3 regions of the Promicromonospora sp. NPDC059942 genome follow, and region 2 is predicted to be linked to each of the others. Evidence: riboswitches for the same ligand, from Rfam matches in the RefSeq annotation. Region 2 holds a riboswitch; each other region holds the start of a gene.
What was found. A riboswitch is a leader RNA that binds a small molecule or an ion and turns the genes downstream of it on or off. The one in region 2 is predicted to bind cyclic di-AMP.
Positions count from the first base shown of each region.

Region 1 (7,487 bases), on a different contig from region 2:
GCCCGCCTCGACGTCCGACGCGGCCGGCGCAGCGGCCGGCTCGTCCGACTCGAGGTCCGGCGGCGTCCAGGAGACGCCGCGGTTGGTCTCGGCGCGCAGCGGCACCACCACCACCGGGCACTTCGCGTGCGCGGGGAGCGCGGACGACACCGTGCCCAGCAGCCGCTCCGTGAACCCGCCCCGGCCCCGCGTCCCGACCACGGCGAGCCCGTAGTCGGTGGACAGCTCCACGAGCACGCCCGCGGCGTCACCGGTCGCGACCTCCGTCGTGGCGCGGACCCCGGCGTCGGCCACGCGGTTCTCCGCCTCGACCAGGACCGCCTTGGCGCCCTCCTGGATCGTCGTGTCGTCCAGCGCGGCGTACCCGCCGTCGAGCGACGCGGCGGTGAACGACGGCAGGGAGTAGCTGCACACGATGTGCAGCGCCCAGCCCACGCGGTGCGCGTAGGCGGTAGCCCAGTCCAGCGCGTGCAGACTCGCGGCCGATCCGTCCACCCCGACCAGTACGACCTCGGATCGTGTCATCGCCAGTCCTTTCCTCAGCAGTGCATCTTTGCCCTCCAACGCTACCGGCGGGGCGCCGGTCGTGGGTATCCGGAGGCAAAAAGACGGCAGAAAGATGGCAAAGCAGAGCGCCCGCCCGAATCTCCCCGGACAGGCGCTCTGCTGCGGTACTGCGTGGCTGCGGTCAGCCCAGGCGGATGAACGTGGGGTTCGACTGCCAGATGGTGCGGAAGTCGACCACGGTGCCCGGCTTGGACGCGTCGATCATGGTGTTGCCACCGGCGTAGATCGAGACGTGACCGGGGGTCCACATCAGGTCGCCCGGCTGGGCCTGCGACGCCGGCACCTGGGTGCCGTAGCCGGCCTGCGCCGACGAGGAGTGCGGCAGCGAGATGCCGAGCTGCGCGAAGACGTACGAAGTAAAGCCCGAGCAGTCGAAACCACTCGGGCTGGAGCCGCCGGAGACGTACGGGACGCCGATGTAGCGGCTGGCGATGGAGATCACGGAGTTGCCGATCGCCGACGCCGGGATGTCGACGGACGAGGAGGCGGTCGACACGGCGCTGGCCGCGGCCTCTGCTGCCTCGGCGGCGGCCGCCTCAGCGGCCTCCTCGGCTTCCTGGGCGGCCAGCTCGGCCTGGTAGTCCTCGTTGTCGGCGGCCGAGACCACCGAGACGGCGGACTTCTCGACGCTCAGCTCGGCGTCGGGCGCGACGGTCACGACAGGTGCGTTCGACAGGGACTCGCGAGCCTGGGACGTCAGCGCGTTGAGGTCCACCGAGTTCATCTTGGCGTGGCCGGTCTCCATCGGAGCGGCCTGCGCTGCCATCGCGCCACCGAACGTGGAGACCAGGAGCGCGCCACCTGCGGCGGCAACCGCGGTACGACGACCAACGGCGGCGTTCTGAGCAAGCTCGGTGAGCGGAGTCACGGGGCGTCGCGCAGCACGATGGCGTGCGCGGGTGGTACGTGCGGTCACGTAGTACCTCTCCTTGTACGCCTTCGAGGTCAGCTGTCGGGTTCGGGTGGGAGAAATCACCCGGCCGTGCATTCCCGAAGGATTACCCGGCTTCACCCCTAGGACGCACCCTGGCGCCCAACGGTGGGTCCCCCGCCTCTGTCATGCGGTCGTCTTGGGGCCCCGGCCGGTGACAGAGTTCGGCGTCCGTCCGAGGACTCTCACGAAAAAGACTCCGTGAGAGCGATCTGAACGTACCCGACCTCACCCCCGATGTCACGTTCCGGCAACGAATGTCATGGCGTGTCGGGAACGTGGCCTCACCTTTCCGACAAAGCGGAAGGTTTGGGACACCCTCGGGTGCGGTTCAGGCGGTCGCGACGAAGAGGTGGCGCGCCAGGTCCTCACCGAGCTCCAGCGCCGTCCCGGCGCCGTCGACGGTCACCGTGTAAGTCCCGTCGCTGAGCTCGGCCGTGATCCGCGAGCCGGGCACGAGGCCGGCGTCGGACAGGCGGGCCAGCAGCTCGACGTCCGTCTGCAGCGGCTCCGCGATCCGGGTGAGGGACGCCGCGAGCGGCTCGCCCTTCACGCCCTTCTTGGCCGCCGCCTCGAACGCGGAGGGCAGCGAGATGACCCCGGCCAGGAACGGCACGTCCGTGTAGGCCTCGCCGAGCTCCGACAGGCCGGGGATCGGGTTGCCGTACGGGTCGTGGTGGGGGTGGTCGAGCAGGCCGACGAGGCGCTTCTCCACGAGGTCGCTCATCACGTGCTCCCAGCGGCAGGCCTCGACGTGCACGTGCTCCCAGTCGAGCTTGATCACGTCGGTCAGCAGGCGCTCCGCGAGGCGGTGCTTGCGCATCACGCGCATCGCCTTGTCGTGCCCGAGCTCGGTGAGCTCCAGGTGGCGGTCCCCGGTCACGATCACGAGTCCGTCGCGCTCCATGCGCGCGACCGTCTGCGACACCGTCGGTCCGGAATGCCCCAGGCGCTCCGCGATGCGCGCGCGCAGAGGGGTGATGCCCTCCTCGTCGAGCTCGTAGATCGTCTTGAGGTACATCTCGGTGGTGTCGATCAGATCCGTCACGTCAGCTCCCGTCATGCGCGCAGCCGTCCAGTCGCCCTGGGCTCGGCGCCCCGGGCGTCGGCCCAGGTTCTAGTCTAGTTCTGTGCCACTGACAATCCCGACACACCTGCTGCCCACCGACGGCCGTTTCGGCTCAGGCCCCTCCAAGGTGCGCCCGGGACAGGTAGATCATCTCGTGGCGAACGCCCACGTGCTCGGTACCTCGCACCGCCAGGCGCCCGTCAAGGACGTGGTCCGCCGCATTCGCGAGGGTGTCACGGAGCTGCTCGGCGCGCCCGACGGGTACGAGGTCGCCCTCGGCAACGGCGGCTCCACCGCCTTCTGGGACGTCGCCACGCTGTGCCTCGTGGAGCGCAAGGCGCAGCACGCGTCGTTCGGCGAGTTCGGCGCCAAGTTCGCCACCGCCACGTCGCGGGCGCCCTTCCTCGAGCCGTCCCAGGTGATCGAGGCGGAGCCGGGCACGGTCGCCTACCTGCAGGCCGCCGACGACGTCGACACCTACGCCACCCCGCACAACGAGACCTCCACCGGGGCCATGGCCCCGGTGCTGCGCCCGTCCGGGCCGGACGGCGCCGTCGTGCTCACCGACGGGACGTCCGGGGCCGGCGCGCTGCCGGTCGACCTGCGCCAGACCGACGCCTACTACTTCGCCCCGCAGAAGGTGTTCGCGGCCGACGGCGGCCTGTGGCTGGCGGTCCTCTCCCCCGCGGCCGTCGAGCGCGCGGCGCGGATCGAGGCGTCGGGCCGCTGGGTGCCGGAGTTCCTGTCCCTCACCACCGCGATCCAGAACTCGCGCCTGGACCAGACCCTGAACACGCCGGCCATCGCGACGCTGCTGCTCCTGGCCGACCAGGTGGAGTGGCTCCTGGAGCAGGGCGGCCTGAAGTGGTCGGCGGAGCGGTGCGCGACGTCGGCCGAGACCCTCTACTCCTGGGCCGACGCCCGCCCCTGGGCGACGCCGTTCGTGCGGCGCCCGGAGGAGCGGTCCACGGTGGTCGGCACCATCGACCTGACCGACGAGATCGACGCCGGACGGGTACTCTCCGAGCTACGCGCCAACGGCGTCCAGGACGTGTTCGCCTACCGGAAGCTCGGGCGCAACCAGCTCCGCGTCGGCATGTACCCCGCCGTCGAGCCCGACGACGTCGCCGCGCTCACCGCGTGCATCGACTATCTCGTCGAACGCTTCTGACCAGCCTGATCACGTCCGCAATACCCCTTCGACGGGGAGTTCTGCCTATTGTCCGGTACACAGGGACTCTGTAACGTTTCCGCAACAGAGGGAACCATTCTGAGGGGCTGTTCAACAAGATGCCAGTGATCGACCACTTCACCTTCGGGATCGTGACGCCCATCCTGGCGTACGCGATCTCGTGCACCGGCGCAGCGACGGGCCTTGCGTGCACGTCCAGAGCCCGAGCGGCTTCGGGCGGCGCACGTGCGGCGTGGCTCGTCTTCGGCGCCATCGCCCTCGGCGGTACCGGGATCTGGGTGATGCACTTCGTCGCCATGCTCGGTTTCTCCGCCTCGGGCGTGACCATCCGGTACAACATCCCCGAGACCCTCCTCAGCGCGGCGATCGCGATCGTCGTGGTCGGCGCCGGCCTGTTCATCACCGAGCTGGGCAAGCGCAAGCTGCCGGCGATGCTCGTCGGCGGCGCGCTCGCCGGCTCGGGCGTCGCGGCCATGCACTACATGGGCATGGAAGCGATGGAGATGTCCGCGCAGGTCGTCTACAACCCGGTCTACGTCATCACGTCGGTCGCCATCGCGATCGTCGCGGCGACCGCGGCGCTGTGGTGCACCGTCCACATCCGCGGCATGCTCGCGACCATCGTGGCCACCCTGGTGATGGGGATCGCGGTGACCGGCATGCACTACACGGGCATGGCCGGCGTCTCCGTCGTCAACCCCGTCGACACCGTCCCCGCCGGCGCGTCGACGATGCAGCTGCTCGTGCCGCTCGTGATGGCGGTCAGCGTGGTCACGTTCCTCCTCATCCTCGGGATCGGCCTGTGGCCCACCGAGGACGAGCTGCGCACGCAGGCCGAGTTCGAGAACCGGCTCAAGGCGCACAGCGAGCAGGGGCAGCGGTTCGAGAGCGTGCAGCAGGAGCTCCAGCCGAGCGTCGCACAGTTCGCGCAGTCGAACCGCGCGCGCTGACCCTCGGCCGTTCCGGCCTCGGAGCGCCCGCCCCCGTCCGGGGTCGGGCGCTTCGTCGTTCTCCGGGCCGTGTGCTTTCCGCCGCCAGGCGGCGCCGTCGGACGCCGGTGGTGTGACCGCACCCACGTACCGTTAGCAAGGCTAATGATCTAGAATGTCGTGGGTGCCGTCGAGCTCCCGCAGGTCCAGCCGAAGCCCGGCGACCGTCGGGGGCGACCTCCGTGTCGCCCTCACCCGAGTGTCCCGTCGCCTGCGCGCCGAGCGCGGCGAGGCCGACCTTCCTGAGGGGCAGTTCGGGATCCTGACGGTGCTGCACAAGCACGGCGAGATGTCCCCCGGCTCCCTTGCCGAGCACGAGCGCGTCCGGCCGCCGTCGATGACCCGAGCAGTGAACACCCTGGCTGAGCTCGGCCTCGTCGAGAAGGTCGAGCACGCGACCGACAGGCGACAGGTTGTCGTCCGCCTCACCGCGGCGGGCGAGCGCGAGGTCGCCGAGACCCGGCGTCGTCGCGACGCCTGGCTCACCAAACAGCTGTCCACACTGACCGTAGAGGAGAGAGAGATCCTTGCAGGAGCCAGCGAGCTCCTGATCCGGATCGCCGCTCGATGAGCGCAACCTTCGCCAGCCTTAAATATCGTAACTATCGTCTCTGGTTCGCCAGCGCTCTCGTCGCCAACATCGGCACCTGGATGCAGCGCGTGGCGCAGGACTGGGTCGTACTGACCCTCCTGACCAACAACTCCGGCGTCGCCGTGGGCATCGTCACCGCGCTGCAGTTCATCCCGCACATCTTCCTGTCCGCGTGGGCCGGCCTGCTGGCCGACCGCGTCGACCGCCGCAAGCTCCTGATGCTCACGCAGGGCGGCATGGGCGTACTGGGCCTCGGGCTCGGTGCGCTGGTGCTGTCCGGCGCGGCAGAGCTGTGGCACGTGTACGTGTTCGCCACCCTGCTGGGTGTGGTGAGCGCCATCGACGGACCCGTGCGGCAGACCTTCGTCGCCGAACTCGTGCCGACCAAGCGGCTCGCGAACGCCGTCGGGCTCAACTCGACGAACTTCAACGCCGCACGCCTCATCGGTCCCGGTGTGGCGGGCCTGCTCATCGCCGCCGTCGGCACCGGCTGGGTGTTCATCATCAACGGCATCGCGTTCGGCGCCGTCATCCTGGCCCTGACCCGGATGCGCGACCTGCGGGTGCAGCCCACCGCCTCGCGCGCCAAAGGTCAGATCCGCGAGGGGCTCGCCTACATCCGCGGGCGCAGCGACATCGTGGTGATCATGGTCGTGATGGGCGTGGTCTCCACGTTCGGCCTGAACTTCCAGCTCACGTCGGCCATGATGGCGCGCGTCGAGTTCGGGCGGGGCGCGGGCGAGTACGGGATCCTCGGATCCGTGCTGGCCATCGGCTCGCTGGCGGGCGCGCTCCTGGCGGCCCGGCGGGAGCGGCCGCGCGTGCGGCTCGTGCTGGGCGCGGCGTTCGCCTTCGCGATCTCCATGGGCATCCAGGCCGTCATGCCGACCTACCTGGGCTACCTGCTCATGTGCATCCCCGTCGGCTTCGCGTCGCTCACCATGCTGACGTCGGCCAACGCGGCGATCCAGCTCTCGGTGGCGCCCGAGATGCGTGGTCGGGTCATGTCGATCTACATGATGGTGCTGCTCGGCACCACGCCGCTGGGCTCGCCCGTGGTCGGCTGGATCGGCGAGACGTTCGGCCCGCGGTACGCGGTGCTCATCGGGGCCGTGGCGACGCTGCTGGTCGCGGCGGTCGCGACCGTCTGGGCGTACCGGACGTGGCACGTGCGGGTCCGCGCGCGGCTCTCCCGCGAGCACCGCATCCCGCGCCCGTACCTCCAGGTCGACTACCCGCCCCTGGCGGACCCGACCCCGGAACGGCAGGCCCTGGCGGCGTAGCCGACGCCGCGGATGCGGTGGCCGGTGCCGACACCGGCCGCGACACCGGCACCACCCCAAGGTGCGCTTCTACCCCGCCATTGGGCCCGAAATCAGCGTGATTCCGGGCCCAATGACTGGGTAGAGGCGCACTTTTCGTCTCCCTACCGAGCAAGCGTCGCGGGGGTCAGATTGATCAGGGCGCCCGACGCCGCGTACCTGGCCGGCTGCCATCCGTGACCGGCGAGCACCTTCGCGATCTTCGCGCCGACGCCGCCCGGCAGGTCGTTGTCCGCCGGCTTGAACCGGAGCATGATCACCTGACCCGAGGCCAGCAGCTGGTTCTGCCGCTGAGCGTCCCGGACCAGCGCCTGCGTGGTGCTGTGCGGCCCGACGCCGTCGATCTCGACGACGAGCCAGCGCCCGTCGGGCAGTCGCCAGACGAGGTCGACGCGCGCGACGACGGCGCCGTCGACCACGATCCGCGCCTGGAGATCGTCCGGCGGCACCTCGTTGTCGTGGCACGACAGCCGGGCGGCCGACTCAGCCGGTGACTCCGAGCGTGCGTCGACCAGCCCGAACAGCTCGTGGAGCGGGGCAGCGCCGTGCCGCCGTCGGACCAGGTCGTGCAGCTCGGCGAGACGGGTCGGCGTGAAGCCGTGCCGCCGCGCGAGGTCGTCGAGCACGGCGAGGGCGCTCGGTCGCGACAGCCTGGGGAGTGCCTGCGCGGCGGCATGGTCGAGCCGCGCGACCGCCCGGTCGCCGACCGGCTCCGTGGGAAAGGCCGGGTAGTCCACGACCACGACGTCGTGCCGGGTCCGTCGCGGCGACCGGTCCTCCCGCACGACCTCCAGCGGAAAGTCGCGCGGCAGCCCCGAGACCCCG
Region 1 is NZ_JBHWLR010000013.1:108,547-116,033, reverse strand. It holds gene ACFV9Q_RS20435 (universal stress protein) at 1-525, opposite strand, end outside; gene ACFV9Q_RS20430 (C40 family peptidase) at 689-1,333, opposite strand; cyclic di-AMP (ydaO/yuaA leader) riboswitch at 1,486-1,678, opposite strand; gene ACFV9Q_RS20425 (metal-dependent transcriptional regulator) at 1,830-2,546, opposite strand; gene serC (phosphoserine transaminase) at 2,629-3,738, shown strand; gene ACFV9Q_RS20415 (MHYT domain-containing protein) at 3,858-4,709, shown strand; gene ACFV9Q_RS20410 (MarR family winged helix-turn-helix transcriptional regulator) at 4,864-5,319, shown strand; gene ACFV9Q_RS20405 (MFS transporter) at 5,316-6,623, shown strand; gene ACFV9Q_RS20400 (hypothetical protein) at 6,767-7,487, opposite strand, start outside.
Region 1: another riboswitch for cyclic di-AMP. It lies ahead of ACFV9Q_RS20430 (C40 family peptidase); the one in region 2 lies ahead of ACFV9Q_RS15580 (C40 family peptidase).

Region 2 (7,487 bases):
TACGTGGGCGGCGTCGAGCACGCGACGATGCACCTGCTGTACGCGCGGTTCGTCACCAAGGTGCTGTACGACATGGGCCTGGTGCCGTCGCCCGAGCCGTACGCGCGGCTGATGAACCAGGGGCAGGTGGTCAACCACGGCCGCGCGATGAGCAAGTCGCTGGGCAACGGCGTGGACCTGGCCGCGGAGCTGGACCGGCACGGGGTCGACGCCGTGCGGCTGGCGATGCTGTTCGCCGGCCCGCCGGAGGACGACGTCGACTGGGCGGACGTCTCGCCGGAGGCGATGCGCAAGTTCCTGGCCCGCGTGCTGCGCCTGGTCCCGGCGGGGTCCGACCCGGGCGGGCCGGGTCCGGGCGGGCGCGCGTCCGACGACCTGCGCCGCACGGTGCACCGGACCGTGCACGACGTCGACGGCCTGGTCGAGGCGGGGCGGTTCAACGTCGCGATCGCGCGCCTGATGGAGCTGGTGGGCGAGGTACGGCGCGCGGCGCCGTCGGACGGTGGCGGGCAAGTTGGCGGGCACGGTGGCGGGGACGACGGCCGGACGCGCGACGGCGCGGAGGCCTACCGCGAGGCGGTCTCCGCCGTCGCGGTGCTGCTGAGCCTGTTCGCGCCGTTCACCGCCCAGGAGCTGTGGGAGCGGCTGGGCCACGCGACGCCGGTCGCGGCGCAGCCGTGGCCGGAGGTGGACCCGGCGTACCTGGTGACGTCCGAGGTCGAGGCCGTGGTCCAGGTGGACGGCAGGGTGCGGGACCGCGTCCTGGTCCCGGCGGACGTCGCCCCGGCCGAGCTGGAGCGGGCCGCCCTGGCGCGGCCGGCGGTCACGCGCGCCGTGGGCGGCCGGGCGGTGCGGCGGGTCGTGGTCCGCCCGCCGCACCTGGTCAACGTCGTGACCGGCCCGGGCATGACGCCCGACGTGACGCCCGGCGTGACGCCCAGCTAGGCGGCCGCGCCGTCGTCCTCGTCGAGCTTCGCGCGCAGGGCGCGGAGCTCGACGAGGATCTCGCGGTTCTGCTCGGCCAGGGCGTCGAGACGCTCGTCCTTCTGCTCGTCGTCCTCGCGCTCCTCCTCCGCGATCTCCTCCATGCCGTTGACGATCACGGCGATGAACAGGTTCAGCACCGCGAAGCTGACCACCAGGATGTACAGCACGAAGAAGATCCACGCGGCGGGATGGGTCTCCATCACCGTGCGCGCGATGTCGGGCCAGGCCTCGCCCGTCATGGCCTGGAAGAGCGTGAACAGCGACGTCCACAGGCTGCCGAAGTACTCCGGGGACGACGTGCCGAACAGGCCGGTCGCGATGACCGCCGACACGTACATGACCAGCACCAGCAGGGCGCCCACGGCACCCATCCCGGGCACGGCCCGCAGCAGCCCGTCCACGACGCGGCGCAGCGCGGGCACCGCCGAGATGACCCGCAGCACGCGCAGCACCCGCAGGGCACGCAGGGCGGACAGCGACTCGGTGGCCGGGAGCACGGCGACGCCCACCACGAGCAGGTCGAACACGTTCCACGGGTCGCGGAAGAAGCGCCAGCCGTACGCGACCAGCCGCAGGAGCAGCTCCAGGACGAAGAAGCCGAGCATGACGTGGTCGATGTTCTGCAGAACCTCGAACGCCTCGCCGTCCACCATCGTCTCCGCGCCCAGGACCAGGGCGTTCGCCAGGATCACCCCGAGCACGAGGTTGGTGACCCACCTCTGGTCGAGGAAGGCACGCAGCCGCTCTCGTCCGGTACGCGGCGCGGCCTGTACGCCGATCTCCTGGTTCATCCGGGTGTTCCTCCACTTTCCCGTGCCCGGAGCCCACGCTCCGGCCTTGCCTCAGGGCCCCTTGCCCGGGCGAACCTTAGCGCGGCGGTGTGTCCCGACTTGTCGGAGCGCAATGTACCGATATGGGGGTGAATCGGCGGGTCCGGTGGCAAGTGAACCAAATCAGTGCTGGAGTAGAGCACAAGCAAGCAACACGACTGGAGGAAAATGCCATGGGCTTCTGGGCCTTTCTCATCCTCGGACTGATCGCCGGTGTCATCGCACGCATCGTCATCCCGGGCAAGCAGCCGGGCGGTTTCTGGGTCACCTTGCTTCTCGGCGTGCTCGGGGCCATGCTCGGCGGCTGGCTGGGCGGACTCATCTTCAACATCGGATTCGACAAGTTCTGGTCCTGGTCGACCTGGCTCTTCGCGGTGATCGGCGCGGTCATCGTCATCCTGATCGCGCAGGCGATCTTCGGTCGGCGCAAGACCGCCTGACCGCTGTGGCCCGCGGCCGCACCACCCTCGTCGTCGTCCTGACGTCGCTGGTCGGGGCGGCCGCGGTCGCATGTTCGGGCGCGCCCGCGCCGTCGTCGACCCTGGGGCCCGTGCCCGACGACATCGCCGACCACCTCAGCGTCCAGGTGGACCAGGGGCGCACGCAGTACGCCGCCCGCGAGATCGTCCTCGCGGTCACCAACGACTCGGACGAGACGATGACGCTGGTGTCGGGTGCCCTGGACGCGGACGGTTTCGGCCCGTCCCAGCCCACCAAGGAGAACCGCACCCCGGCGCTGCGGCCCGGCACCACGCGGGACGTCTACGTCCAGCTCGGCGAGGCGGAGTGCGCGGGCTTCCCGGCGGGACCGGAGGAGCCGGTGCCGGACGCCGCGCCGTCGGCCACGATCACGCTGGCCCTGGGCGAGTTCGACGACCTGGGTCCGGCCTCCGACGTCGTCGTCGCGGAGGTGGGCGATCCCGGCGGGCACCTCGCGCGGAACCACGCGGTGGACTGCGCCACGGCCGCGGTCGCCGCGGGTGCGAGCCTCGCCGTCGATCCGGACATCCCCGTCGAGACGCGCGACGGGGAGCTGACCGCCCTGGTCACGCTGCGGATCGACCCGGTGGACGGCGGGCCCGAGGTCACGATCGACCGGGTCGCCGGGACCACGATCATGAACAACCCCGACCCGGCCGGCAAGGACTCCGGCTGGACCGGCTCCGCGCTCGACGGGCAGCGTTCCGGCAGCGTCACGCTGGCAGTGGTGCCCGCCCGCTGCGACGCCCACGCCGTGGGCGAGGACAAGCGCGGCACCTTCCTGCCCGTGACGGCGAGCGTCGACGGCGTGACGCAGCACGTGATCTACGTGCCCATGCCCGACTCGGCGCGCGCCGACCTGTTCGCCTTCATCGCGGACAGCTGCGACTGGCCGGAGTAGGGATACGCGAGAGGCGCCGCCTCCGCACCGGATACCCGGTGGCGGAGGCGACGCCTCACGAGAAACTCTGTTCAGACAGTGGCTCAGCTCTGCCTTTTGTCGTCAGAGCCTGCGGCTCCGCTCCGGGTCAGACGACGCGGATGAAGGTCGGGCTGTTCTGCCACATCTCGGTGTAGCGCACCGGCATGCCGGCGGCCCAGGCCTCGATGATCATGCCGTTGCCCGCGTAGAGGGCCACGTGGCCGGGCGTCCAGACGATGTCGCCGGGCTCGGGGTACGTGACCTGGTAGCCGGAGCTGAGCAGCGCGCCCGACGAGTGCGGCAGGGAGATCCCGAGCTGGGCGTACGTGTACTGGATCAGGCCCGAGCAGTCCATGCCCTCCGCCGGCGAGTTGCCGCCCAGCACGTAGGTGATGCCCAGGTAGTTGAAGGCGACGTTGACGGCCTGCTGGCCGAGCGGGACGGGGTCCGGCGCGTCGACCGAGACGACGGCGGGGCCCTCGCCCTTCTCGCCGTCGGCGCCCGTGGAGGTGCCCAGGGCTTCCATCTCGATCGGCATCTTCGCGTCGGCCGGGACGGTCACGGTGGGGGCGGCGGCGACGGACTGCTTGGCCACCGCGGTGAGGGAGTTGAGGTCGACCGAGTTGAGCTTCGCGGTCTTGACGTCGGTCTTCAGGTCCATCGCCGGGGCCGCGTGGGCCGTCGTCGCGATGGTGGAGATCAGGACGCCACCGGCGGCTGCGGCGAGCGCGCCGCGGCGGGCAACTGTGCCGGCGTTCTCGGTGGCGGTACGAGCGAGGATGGTCAGCGGTGTCTGGGCCGGGCGGCTGTCACGATGCCGTCCGCGGAGGGAGTTCGTCACCTAATGTCTCCTGTACCGCCTGCGAGGTCAGCTGTCGGGTTCGGGTAGGAGTACAACCCGGCCGCACGGCTACTGGGGGGTTTCCGTCCGGCTTCACCCCGAGGACGACGATCCTGCTGTCGCCCGGGAATGGGTCCCCCGCTCCTGTCTTGAACGTCTGGTCACGAACCGGTGACAGGACTCGGCGTCCGGATCGCGACTCCACCGTGGGGGTGGAGCAGAAGTCAAAGTACACACGTTCACGGAAAAAGTCACGATCGGGTTACGCATTACGGTCTGACCCAACGAAGGCGCAGATTTGCGTCGTTCCGGGCTTCAGGGGTTATGACCGACATCACACATCCGCTAGCGTTCGGCGGCATGGGCGAATCGCACTCCCGTATCTCCGCCTGGTGGGTGTTTCCCATCAGTGCGATCGTCTGGTGGACCTGTGGGTTCCTGCCCTGGCTCGCCCAGCTGTCGTACCAGGTCACCGGCGTCGCGCAGGCTTCTGACGCCGCCGCGGCGGGCCTCCTTCCGCTGCCCTTCACGGCCGACGGCGCAGTGGTCGGCCTCGTCGTGATGGCGCTGCTCGGCGGCGTGCTCGCCGGGGCGACCGCCCGCCTGGCCCGTTCGGCCGGAGGGGGCGCCGGAGCCGCGATCGCCGGCACCCTGCTCGCGATGGCCGGGGCCGGCGGCGCCTCCTGGTGGCTCGCGGCCCGCGAGACCGTCCCGGGTGACGCCATGCCGCTCGGCATGCTCCTGGTCACCTGCGCGGCCGGGATCGTCGGCCTCGGGGCCGGACTCCTGGCGGGCCTCGGGCCGGCGGCGCTGCGCGGCGTCGCCCTCGCCCTGCCGGTCGTGCTCCTCGACGGCTGGTTCTGGGGCTTCGTGCCCGGCAACGAGGTGTCCCCGACCGGCACGTGGTGGGTGTTCGCCGTGGCGCTCGGCATCGCGTTCGGGCTCACCGTGGACAGCAGGCCGATCGAGCTGCTCGGCTGGCTGCCCGCCGCCGGCGCCGTCTGGGTGCTCCAGGCGGCCGGGCCCGCCCTGCTCGCGGTGCAGGAGAACATCTGGCCGGGTTCCGCGCTCACCGAGGACCCGCTGTCCGCCGTGGCCATCGCCGCGGGCAAGATCGCCTCCGCGGCGGTCGTGGCCGACGGGCACCAGCTCGGTGCCTGGGTGGTCGCCCTGCTGCTCGGAGCGGCCATCGCCGCGCTCCGGCTGTCCCGGGAGGCCGGCGACGAGAGCGAGCTCTCCGAGGCGTGGGCCTGACACGTCGCGCCCCTACTGATTGCGATTGTGTAAATTTCACCCCCCACCGGGTGCGAGGCCTGTTCGGCGCCGAGCCCGTCGCCCTAGGTTTGCCCCAGTTCAGGGGTAATCAACCCCTGTGCGAACAATGGGGGCATATATGAACAGGAAGTCATTCGTCGGCGCCGCCACCTCCGCGGCGCTCGTCGTGGCGGCGCTGGTCGCCGTGGCACCGGGTGCGCAGGCCGCGACCAGCGATCCCCTCCGGGACAGGCAGTGGGGCCTGGACCAGATCAACGCCGAGGCGGCCTGGGCGGCCAGCACCGGCGACGGCGTGGTGGTGGCCGTGGTCGACACAGGAGTCGACTTCGACCAGCCCGACCTGGCGGGGCAGCTCCTGCCGGGTGCCACCTTCACGGGCTGCGCGGGCGTCCGCCCGTGCGGCGAAGGGGACTTCAGGGGTCCGGACGGCACCAACGACGGCGACGAGCACGGGACGCACGTGGCAGGCATCGTCGCCGCCGCGACGGACAACGGCATCGGCGTCGCGGGCGTGGCGCCGGACGCGAAGATCCTCCCGGTCAAGGTGCTCGAGGCCGGGTCGGGCTCGTCGCAGGACATCGCGGACGGCATCCGCTGGGCGGCCGACCACGGTGCCGACGTCATCAACCTCTCCCTGGGCTCCGGCCTGGGCGGGCAGCTGCTGACGATCATCGGCGTCGACACCCTGATGCGGGACGCCATCGCCTACGCGCGCGAGCGCGGTGTGCTCACGGTGGCGGCGGCCGGCAACTCGTCGACGCCGCTCTGCAGCGACCCGGCGTTCACCAGCGTCGCGATCTGCGTCGGGGCCACCGACTCGGCCGGGCTCCACTCCTACTACTCGGAGCTGCCGGTCAAGCTGGACCTGAAGAGCGTCTCGGCGCCCGGCGGGTCGGGCGGGCTGACCGGCTGCGACGGTGACGTCTGGTCGACGGTTCCCGTGGGCACGGGTTCCGACACCTGCGCGGGCGGCAGCTACGACTCCTACGCGGGCACGTCGATGGCGACGCCGCACGTGGCCGGGGTCGCGGCGCTCCTGTTCGCGCAGGGGCGCCCGGTCGACGAGGTGGAGAGCGCCATCCTCCGCACGGCCCACGACCCGCTGCTGGGTCTCACCGGGCTGTGGACGCCGCTGTACGGGTACGGCGTCGTCGACGCGGCCGCGGCGGTCGCGTACTGACGCCGGGGGAGCCTGGCGCGCAGGAACACCGCGGCCCACGCCGCGGTGCTCCTGCGCTCTGGTTGTCGGTGCGTTCTCGGTGTGGCTCAGTACGGGCGGATGTAGACCGCGTAGTCCTGCCACTGCTCGGTGTAGCGCACCGGACTGCCGTAGTTGGCGGCCTCGACCACCATGCCGTCGCCGGCGTAGAGGGACACGTGCCCCTGGGTCCACACGATGTCGCCCGGGATCGGCGACGACACCTGGTACCCGGTGGCCACCATCGACGACGACGAGTGCGGCAGCTCGACGCCGAGCTGCGCGTACACGTACTTGACCAGGCCCGAGCAGTCGAACCCGGTGGCGGGCGAGCTGCCGCCGTACGCGTAGGCGATGCCGATGTACTGCATCGCGATCGAGACGGCCTGGGCTCCGATGGAACCGTCGGACGCGTAGTCCGGGGTGGCCGGCTCGGCTTCTTCGGCGGCCGCGGCCGTCGCGGTCACCTGCTCTGTGGTGGTCTCCACGACCGGCTCCGGCTCGGGCTCGGGAGCGGGGGTGACCTTGACGGCCTTGCTCTCGATGGTGAGCCGTGCGTCGTTCGCGACCTGCACCGCCGGTGCCGTCGCGACTTCCTTGGCCAGTCGGTTCGAACCGTCTCCCGCGATCGCGTGTGCGCTTGGTGCGAACGCCGTGGCGAGAAGTCCGGATGATGCCGCGATCACTGCACCGGAACGAGCTGCGGTGCGCGTGACGGACATGAAGTGAGTGCTAGGAGCATGATCGGCGCGGTGTCGACCGCGTCGGACGGTGGTACTCACCGAAGTTCTCCAAGTCGCCGGTTGCGCGGTCCCGTACCGGTCTGGGGAATGGGGCCCGCGGCTGCGCCTCCGGTGGGCGCAACGAATCTGACGCTACATACGGGTACCCACCTTGTCTCGATCAGATAACACTTGTCGTGAAGTATCGGCCTGTCCGAAACGCGCGTAACTT
Region 2 is NZ_JBHWLR010000008.1:284,326-291,812, reverse strand. It holds gene ACFV9Q_RS15600 (class I tRNA ligase family protein) at 1-945, shown strand, start outside; gene ACFV9Q_RS15595 (ion transporter) at 942-1,778, opposite strand; gene ACFV9Q_RS15590 (GlsB/YeaQ/YmgE family stress response membrane protein) at 1,991-2,257, shown strand; gene ACFV9Q_RS15585 (hypothetical protein) at 2,263-3,198, shown strand; gene ACFV9Q_RS15580 (C40 family peptidase) at 3,326-4,060, opposite strand; cyclic di-AMP (ydaO/yuaA leader) riboswitch at 4,062-4,257, opposite strand; gene ACFV9Q_RS15575 (hypothetical protein) at 4,421-5,314, shown strand; gene ACFV9Q_RS15570 (S8 family serine peptidase) at 5,454-6,515, shown strand; gene ACFV9Q_RS15565 (C40 family peptidase) at 6,602-7,255, opposite strand.

Region 3 (7,487 bases), on a different contig from region 2:
ACTGCCTCGCCGGGCTGGACCGCCCCAGCGGCGGCACCGTCGCGGTGGGCGGCACCGACCTCGGGGCGCTCGGCGACGACGCCCTGACCATCTTCCGCCGCGAGCACATCGGCTTCGTGTTCCAGTCGTTCAACCTGTTGCCGATGCTCACCGCGCGGCAGAACATCCTGCTCCCCCTGGAGCTGGCCCACCCGAGGATCGACGCCGCCGCCCTCGAGCGCGCCGACGAGCTCGCGGACAGCCTCGGCGTGGCCGACCGGCTCGACCACCGGCCCGCCGAGCTGTCGGGTGGCCAGCAGCAGCGGGTCGCGATCGCCCGGGCCCTGGTCACCCGGCCGAGCCTGCTGTTCGCCGACGAGCCCACCGGCAACCTGGACAGCACCACGTCGGCGGAGGTGCTGGACCATCTGCGGCGGTCGGCGCGCGAGCTCGGGCAGACCGTCGTGATGGTCACCCACGAGCCGGACGCCGCGGCGTACGCCGACGACGTGGTCACCGTGCAGGACGGGCTGATCGCCTGATGCGCACCGTTCTCCTGCAGTCGCTGCGCCGCCACCTGCGCCGGTACGTCGCGGCCGCGGTCGCCGTGGTGGTCGCGGTGGCCTTCGTCGTGGCGGTCGGCGTGCTCACGGCCGGCGTCCGGACCGGGATCACGGCCGGCGCCGGGGCGCAGTTCGCGGGCGCCGACCACGTGGTCCGGGACCTGGGCACCCAGAACGCGATCACCTACGCCGCGCAGCACGGCGACGACGTCGCCGTCCTCGGCTCGGCCACCCTGCCGCTGCGCGCCGGCGCCGAGCAGGCCCCCGGCAAGTTCGTCGCGAACATCGCCGCCGCGCCGCGGCTGCGCTGGCAGACGCTCGACTCGGGCCGCTTCCCGGAGCGCACCGGCGAGGCCGTCGTCGACGTGTGGACCGCCCAGGACATGGAGATCTCCGTGGGCGACGAGATCACGCTCGGGGCCGGGTCCACCGCCGCCGACCTCAAGGTGGTGGGCATCGCGGCGGCGTCCGCGAACCTGGGCCAGGCCGCGGTCTACATCACCTTCGAGCAGCTGCTGAACTGGCGCGACGACGAGACCCTCCTGCTGGACCGGGCGGTCGTCATAGGGGACACCGGCCCACTGCCCGACGGCGCGACGGCGGTCACGCCCGAGGAGCACGTCGCCGAGAGCATGGCCCAGCACACCAACAACGTGAACACGCTGTCGCTGCTGCTGCTGGTCTTCGCCGGCATCGCGCTCCTCGTCTCGGTGCTGGTCATCACGAACACGTTCTCGATCCTGTTCGCCCAGCGGGTGCGCGACTTCGCGCTGCTGCGCTGCGTCGGCGCCACGCGCCGCCAGGTGATGGGGTCGGTGCGCCGGGAGGCGGCCGTCGTCGGGGTGCTCGCCTCGCTGGTCGGCGTGGCGGCCGGCGCCGGCCTCGGCTACGGCCTGATCGCCGTGGTCGACGCGCTCACGCGGCAGAGCCCGCTGACCGCTCCCGCGCAGCTCCCGGGCTGGTGGCTGCTGGGCGGGTTCGCGGTCGGGCTCGTGGTGACGGCGGTCGCGTCCTGGCTGCCGACCCGCCGCGTCGTGCGGATCAGCCCGCTGGCGGCGCTGCGTCCCGACGGCGCCGTGGACGTGCGGTCGGGCGCGGGCCGCGCCAGGGTGGCGCTCGGGGTGGTGTTCCTGGCCGGCGGCGTCGCGCTGCTCGCGGTGGCGGCCGTCCAGGACAGCACGGTCAGCATGGTGGCCGGCGGCGGCACGCTGTTCGCGGGCGTGCTCCTGCTCGGGCCCCTGCTGATTCCCCGGGTGGTGCGGGTCGTCGGGGCGCTGCTCGGCCCCGGCGGGCGGCTCGCGACGGAGAACGCCGTGCGCAACCCGCGCCGGACCGCCGCCACCGCCGCGTCCCTGCTGGTCGGCGTCACCCTGACGACGGCGGTGCTCACCGGGCTGGCCACCACGCGCGCCTCGGTGGACGCGAACCACGGCACCGCGCACCCGCTCGACGTCGCGCTCACGTCGTGGACCGGGCCGCTGGACGCCGACGTGCTGGACCAGGTCCGGGCCACGCCCGGCGTGGGCGATGCGATCGCCGTCGACGGCGTGCTGGTGGACCTGACCGGTGGTGACGCGGCCGAGGCCGGAGACGGGGCGGCTGGGAGCGAGGCAGCCGGAGACGAAGCAGCCGGGGGCGAGGCAGGGGGCGGCGACGCTGGGGGCGACGACGCTGGGGGCGAGGCAGCCGGAGACGAAGCAGCCGGGGGCGAGGCAGCCGGGGGCGACGTGACCGCGGCCGACCGGCCGCTCCTGCTGCTCGGCGCGCCCGACGCGAGCGCGGTCGCCCGGGACGGCGGGGCGTTCGCCCGGGTCGAGCCGGGCACGGTCGCGCTGGACGCGGACGTGTACGGCGACGAACCTGCGCAGCGGCTCGGCAACGGGTCCGCCGGCACGGTGACGGCGAGCGCCACCGGGGACGGCGGGCACGACGTCGCCGCCTCGCCCGTGGACCTGCGGGTGACCACGGGTTCGGGCTGGGGCGGGGCCGGCATCGTCGCACCGGAGACGCTGACCTCCCTGGGCTCGCCGCGGACGTACGCGGTGTGGGTCCGCGCCTCGGCCGACGCCGACCCGGTCGCGCTGCTCGCCGACCTGGACACGCTGGCCGACGCGGCTGGCGTCGACGTCGACAACGGGCTGCGGGCCGAGGTGGCCGACAACCAGATGCTGGGGACCGTCACGGCCGCGACGCTCGGGCTGCTGGGCATCTCCGTGGTGATCGCGCTGATCGGGATCGCGAACACGCTCGGGCTGTCCGTCCTGGAACGGGTTCGCGAGCACGCGATGCTGCGGGCGCTCGGGCTCACCCGCCGGCAGCTGCGACGCATGCTGGCGGCCGAGGCCGTGCTGCTGTCCGTGACCGCGACCCTGCTCGGCACGGTGCTCGGCGTGGGGTTCGCCTGGGTGGGCTACGAGACGTTCGTGCAGACGGCGCTCGACGCCGCGACCTGGCGCGTCCCGTGGGTCGAGCTCGCCGCCGTCGTGCCGGTGGGCGCCCTGGCGGGCCTGCTGGCCGCCGTCCTGCCGGCCCGCCGGGCGGCCGCCGTCCCCCCGACGACGGCCCTGACCCTCGACTGAGGACCTGCGCCTGCTGACCTCGGTTCAGCAGGCCGCAGACGACCATGAACCTCGGAGTTCCAGTCGCCCACGGCCTGCTGAACCAAGGTCAGCCGGCGTTGACCACAGCAGTTGCTGCCAAGAGGGGCCGCACTCTGGCAGCAACCGCTGTGCTCAGCACCGGCCGGCGAACCGGCGGCACGGCGGGGCTGACGCCGTCCGACAGAGCCGTTGAGCACAGCAGTTGCTGCCAGCAGAGGCGCCAACCTGGCAGCAGCTGCTGTGGTCAACACCGAGGGTCCGCTGATGGGTCGGGCGGGGGTCAGCGGGCCGGGGTCTCCAGGACCGCCATCGCCGCCGCGCGGCCCGGGATGCCGCTCACGCCGCCGCCGCGGCGGGCTCCGGCGCCGGCGAGCAGCACCCGCGGGTGCGCGGTCGCCACGCCCCAGCGCTCGGCGGCGCCGCCGACGCCGGCGCCGACGTCGGCTCCGACACCCAGCCCGGTCGCGGCCGGGGCGTCCGCAGGCCCGGCCACACCCGACCCGGCCACACCCGACCCGGCCACACCCGACCCGGCCACACCGGATCCGGCCGTGCCCGACCCAGCCCCGCCCGACCCGGCCACGCCCGCCCCCACCGACGACGACCCAGCGCCTGACTCGGCACTCGACCGGTCCTCCGCGAACGGCCAGCTCAGGTCGCGGTGGAAGATGTGCCCGCCCGGCAGCCCCACGTCGCTCTCCAGGTCGACCGGGGTGCGCACCTCCAGGCAGGGCGCACCGTCGGCGTCGAGCGCGAGCACGTCCTCGATGGGCTCGGCCAGCACCGTGTTCAGGGACGCGAGAGTGGCCGCCAGGGCCCGCTCGCGAGCGCCGTCGGGGTCCGCGCGGAAGAGCCGGGCCGGCATGTGCAGCCCGAACAGCGTGATGGTCTGCGCCTCGGTCGCGGCGAGCTCCGGGCCGAGGATCGTCCGGTCGGACAGCGTGTGGCAGTAGATCTCGCTCGGCGGCAGGTCGGGGATGCGCCCGGCGGCCGCCTGCGCATAGGCGTCCTGGAGCTGGGTGAGCGACTCGTTGACGTGCAGCGTTCCGCTGAACGCCGCCACGGGGTCGACGTCGTCGCGCAGCCTGGGCAGCCGGCGCAGCAGCATGTTCACCTTGAGCTGGGCGCCCTCGGGCCCCGGACCGGCAGCCCCGGCCGACCCCGGCTCCGCGGAGGACGAACCGGAGGACGAACCGGAGGACGAGCCGGAGGCCGCACCCCGCCCGGCCGCGGCGAGCAGCCGGTCCAGCTCCGCCGGCGCGCAGCCCGCGAGCACGTGCCCGGCGGTCACGCCCCGGGTGCGCCCGTCGGCGTCGGTCCAGGCCACCTCGGCCCCCACGGCCCCGGGGTCGACGGCGGTGACGGTCGCCGAGGTGACGATCGTGGCGCCGGCCGCCACCGCGGCGTCGCGCAGGGCGCCGGAGACGGCGCCCATGCCGCCCACCGGCACGTCCCAGTCGCCGGTCCCGTTGCCGATCACGTGGTAGAGGAAGCAGCGGTTCTGCCGCAGGGACGGCTCGTCGACGTCGGCGAACGTGCCGATCAGGCCGTCGGTGGCGGCGACGCCCCGCACGACATCGTCGGCGAAGGTGCGGCGCAGCACCTCACCGAGGGGCTCCTCGAAGAGTGCGCTCCAGGCCTCCTCGCCCACGCCGTCGGACACGAGACGCCGGACGGTGGCGCGCGGGAGCAGGGGCTCGGTGAGTGTCGGGGCGAGGCGGCGGGCCACCTCGGTGGTCATCGCGTAGAACCGGCCCCAGGCCTCGAAGTCGGCGTCGGAGCCGGTCAGGCGGCGGAACGAGGCGCGGGTGGCGGCGTCGTCCTGGGTGTCGACCAGCAGGCCGCCGTCGGCCACGGGGGTGTAGGAGGAGAAGCGGCGGCGGATGAGGCGGACCGGGAGGCCGAGCTCGTCGACGATCCGGCGCGGGAGGAGCGAGACGAGGTAGGAGTAGCGCGACAGGCGGGCGTCGACGCCCGCGAACGGGCGGGCCGAGACGGCGGCGCCGCCCACGTGGTCGGCGCGCTCCAGGACGAGGACCGAGCGCCCGCCGCGGGCCGCGTAGGCCGCCGCGGTGAGGCCGTTGTGACCGCCGCCGACGACGACGACGTCGTACCGGGCGCGCAGGGTGTCGAGCGGGGAATCGGGCATGCACGCCATGGTGACACGCGGCACTCATTGCCAGGAACGTTCCATCACAAGACGGTATGTGACCTAATCGTGACATTTACGCAACGGACGAGTACGGTCGATCTCGCCGCTCCAGCAACGGGGAGGTCCAGGCCCGGACGCCGAATCCTGTCACCGGTCCTGAGCAGCCAGAACGTGACAGGGGCGGGGGAACCAGGTAAGCCGGGCACGCGAGTGTCCTCGGGGTGAAGCCTCCTTGTGAGGCCGGGTGATCGCTCTCCCCATCCGAACCCGACAGCTCACCTCGTAGGCGTCCGAGGAGATCACTGGTGACCGTACTCACCGACCGCACCCACGACTGGGCGGACGACCAGGCAAACCGACCCAGCAACCGGGGGCGGCACCGCGCCGAGGGCCCCGCTCTCACCCCCTTCACCGCTCTGACCCAGACAGCAGCCGAGAATGCCGCCCGTACCGGCGCCATCGCGGTCGTCACGTCCGGCATGCTCGCGTCGGTCTTCACCCAGACCGCCCACACCGCGCCTGCCGAGTCCCACACCCAGACCACGCTCGCGAACAAGACGTTCGACACCAAGACCCGTGCGGGCCTGGCCGAGAACCTCGTGACCAAGGTCGAGGTCGCCCACGACGCCGACTTCCAGTCCGAGAAGGGTCGCGTCACAGTGACCCCGTACGCCGAGACGGACGCCGGCATCGCCGAGGCCAAGGCGAAGGCGGAGGCCGAGGCGCGCGCCAAGGCCGAGGCGGAAGCCAAGGCGAAGGCCGAGGCGGAGGCGAAGGCCGCCGCCGAGGCTGCGGCGGCAGCAGCCGCCGAGGCCGAGGCCGCCGCGGCGGCAGCGTCCGAGTCCTCCGCGGACCTCGGCCAGCAGGCCGTCAACCTCGCCCTCGAGTACGTGGGCGTGCCCTACGTGTGGGGCGGAGCCTCCCCCAGCGGCTTCGACTGCTCCGGGCTCATCCAGTACGTCTACGCCCAGCTCGGGGTCAGCCTCCCGCACAGCTCGGCCTCGATGTCGACGGTCGGCTACCAGGTCTCCGCCGCGGAGGCCCAGCCGGGCGACATCGTCTGGACGTCCGGCCACGTCTCGCTCTACGCGGGCAACGGCATGGTCGTCGAGGCCCAGCAGGAGGGCGTCCCCGTGCACTACACGGAGATGTGGCAGACCAACCCGGTCTTCATCCGGGTGACGGGCTGACGCCTCCCGGCACATCACGCAGTACCCGCACGACTCGCAAGAACCCCCGGCACAGAGCGCCCGCCCGGCCGTCCCGAGGTTCCCCTCGGACAAGCCGGACGGGCGCTCTGCTTCGTGCCCCGGTCGGGTAACGTCCCCGGCGTGAAGATCCTCGTACCGGACGTGCCCTTCGACCTCGACTTCCCGTCCCTGCTGCCCGACGGCGGAGCCTCCTTCGCGCCCGGCGGCACCGACACCGTCGCCACCTACGCGATGAACGAGCCGATCCCTGCCGAGCACACCGACGCCGAGCTGCTCGTCACCTGGTCCAGCCCGCCCAAGATCGTGGCCGACGCCGCCGAGCGGCTGACCGGCCTGCGCTGGGTGCAGACCCTGTCGGCGGGCCCGGACGTCGCGCTGCGCTCCGGGTTCGCGCCCGACGTCGTCATCTCTTCGGGGCAGTCGCTGCACGACGACACCGTCACCGAGCACGCGCTGGCCCTGATCCTGGCGTCGGTCCGCCGGATCGATGTGTCCCTGGCCGCGCAGCGGGAACACCGCTGGGCCAAGGAGATCGCGTTCGCCCAGGCCGACGGCGTCACCGGCCGCGAGTACTCGCTCGACGGCGCGCGCGTGACGATCTGGGGCTTCGGGTCGATCGCCCTGCGGCTGGCACCGCTGCTCACCGCGCTCGGCGCGCAGGTCACGGGCGTCGCCTCGCGGGCCGGCGAGCGCTCCGGCTACCCCGTGGTCGACGCCGGCGGCCTCGACGCGCTGCTGGCCGAGACCGACCTGCTCGTCTCGCTGCTGCCCGCCGTGCCCGCGACGCGGCACATCCTGGACGCCCGGCTGCTGGGCCTGCTGCCGCCGACCGCGCGGTTCGTGAACGTCGGCCGCGGCGCGACCGTGGACGAGGCCGCCCTGGAGGACGCCCTGCGCTCCGGACGGCTCGCCGGTGCCGCGCTCGACGTCATGGAGACCGAGCCGCTGCCCGCGGACTCGCCGCTGTGGGACGTGCCGAACC
Region 3 is NZ_JBHWLR010000038.1:10,260-17,746, forward strand. It holds gene ACFV9Q_RS28640 (ABC transporter ATP-binding protein) at 1-521, shown strand, start outside; gene ACFV9Q_RS28645 (ABC transporter permease) at 521-3,121, shown strand; gene ACFV9Q_RS28650 (phytoene desaturase family protein) at 3,423-5,291, opposite strand; cyclic di-AMP (ydaO/yuaA leader) riboswitch at 5,420-5,599, shown strand; gene ACFV9Q_RS28655 (C40 family peptidase) at 5,600-6,484, shown strand; gene ACFV9Q_RS28660 (NAD(P)-dependent oxidoreductase) at 6,626-7,487, shown strand, end outside.
Region 3: another riboswitch for cyclic di-AMP. It lies ahead of ACFV9Q_RS28655 (C40 family peptidase); the one in region 2 lies ahead of ACFV9Q_RS15580 (C40 family peptidase).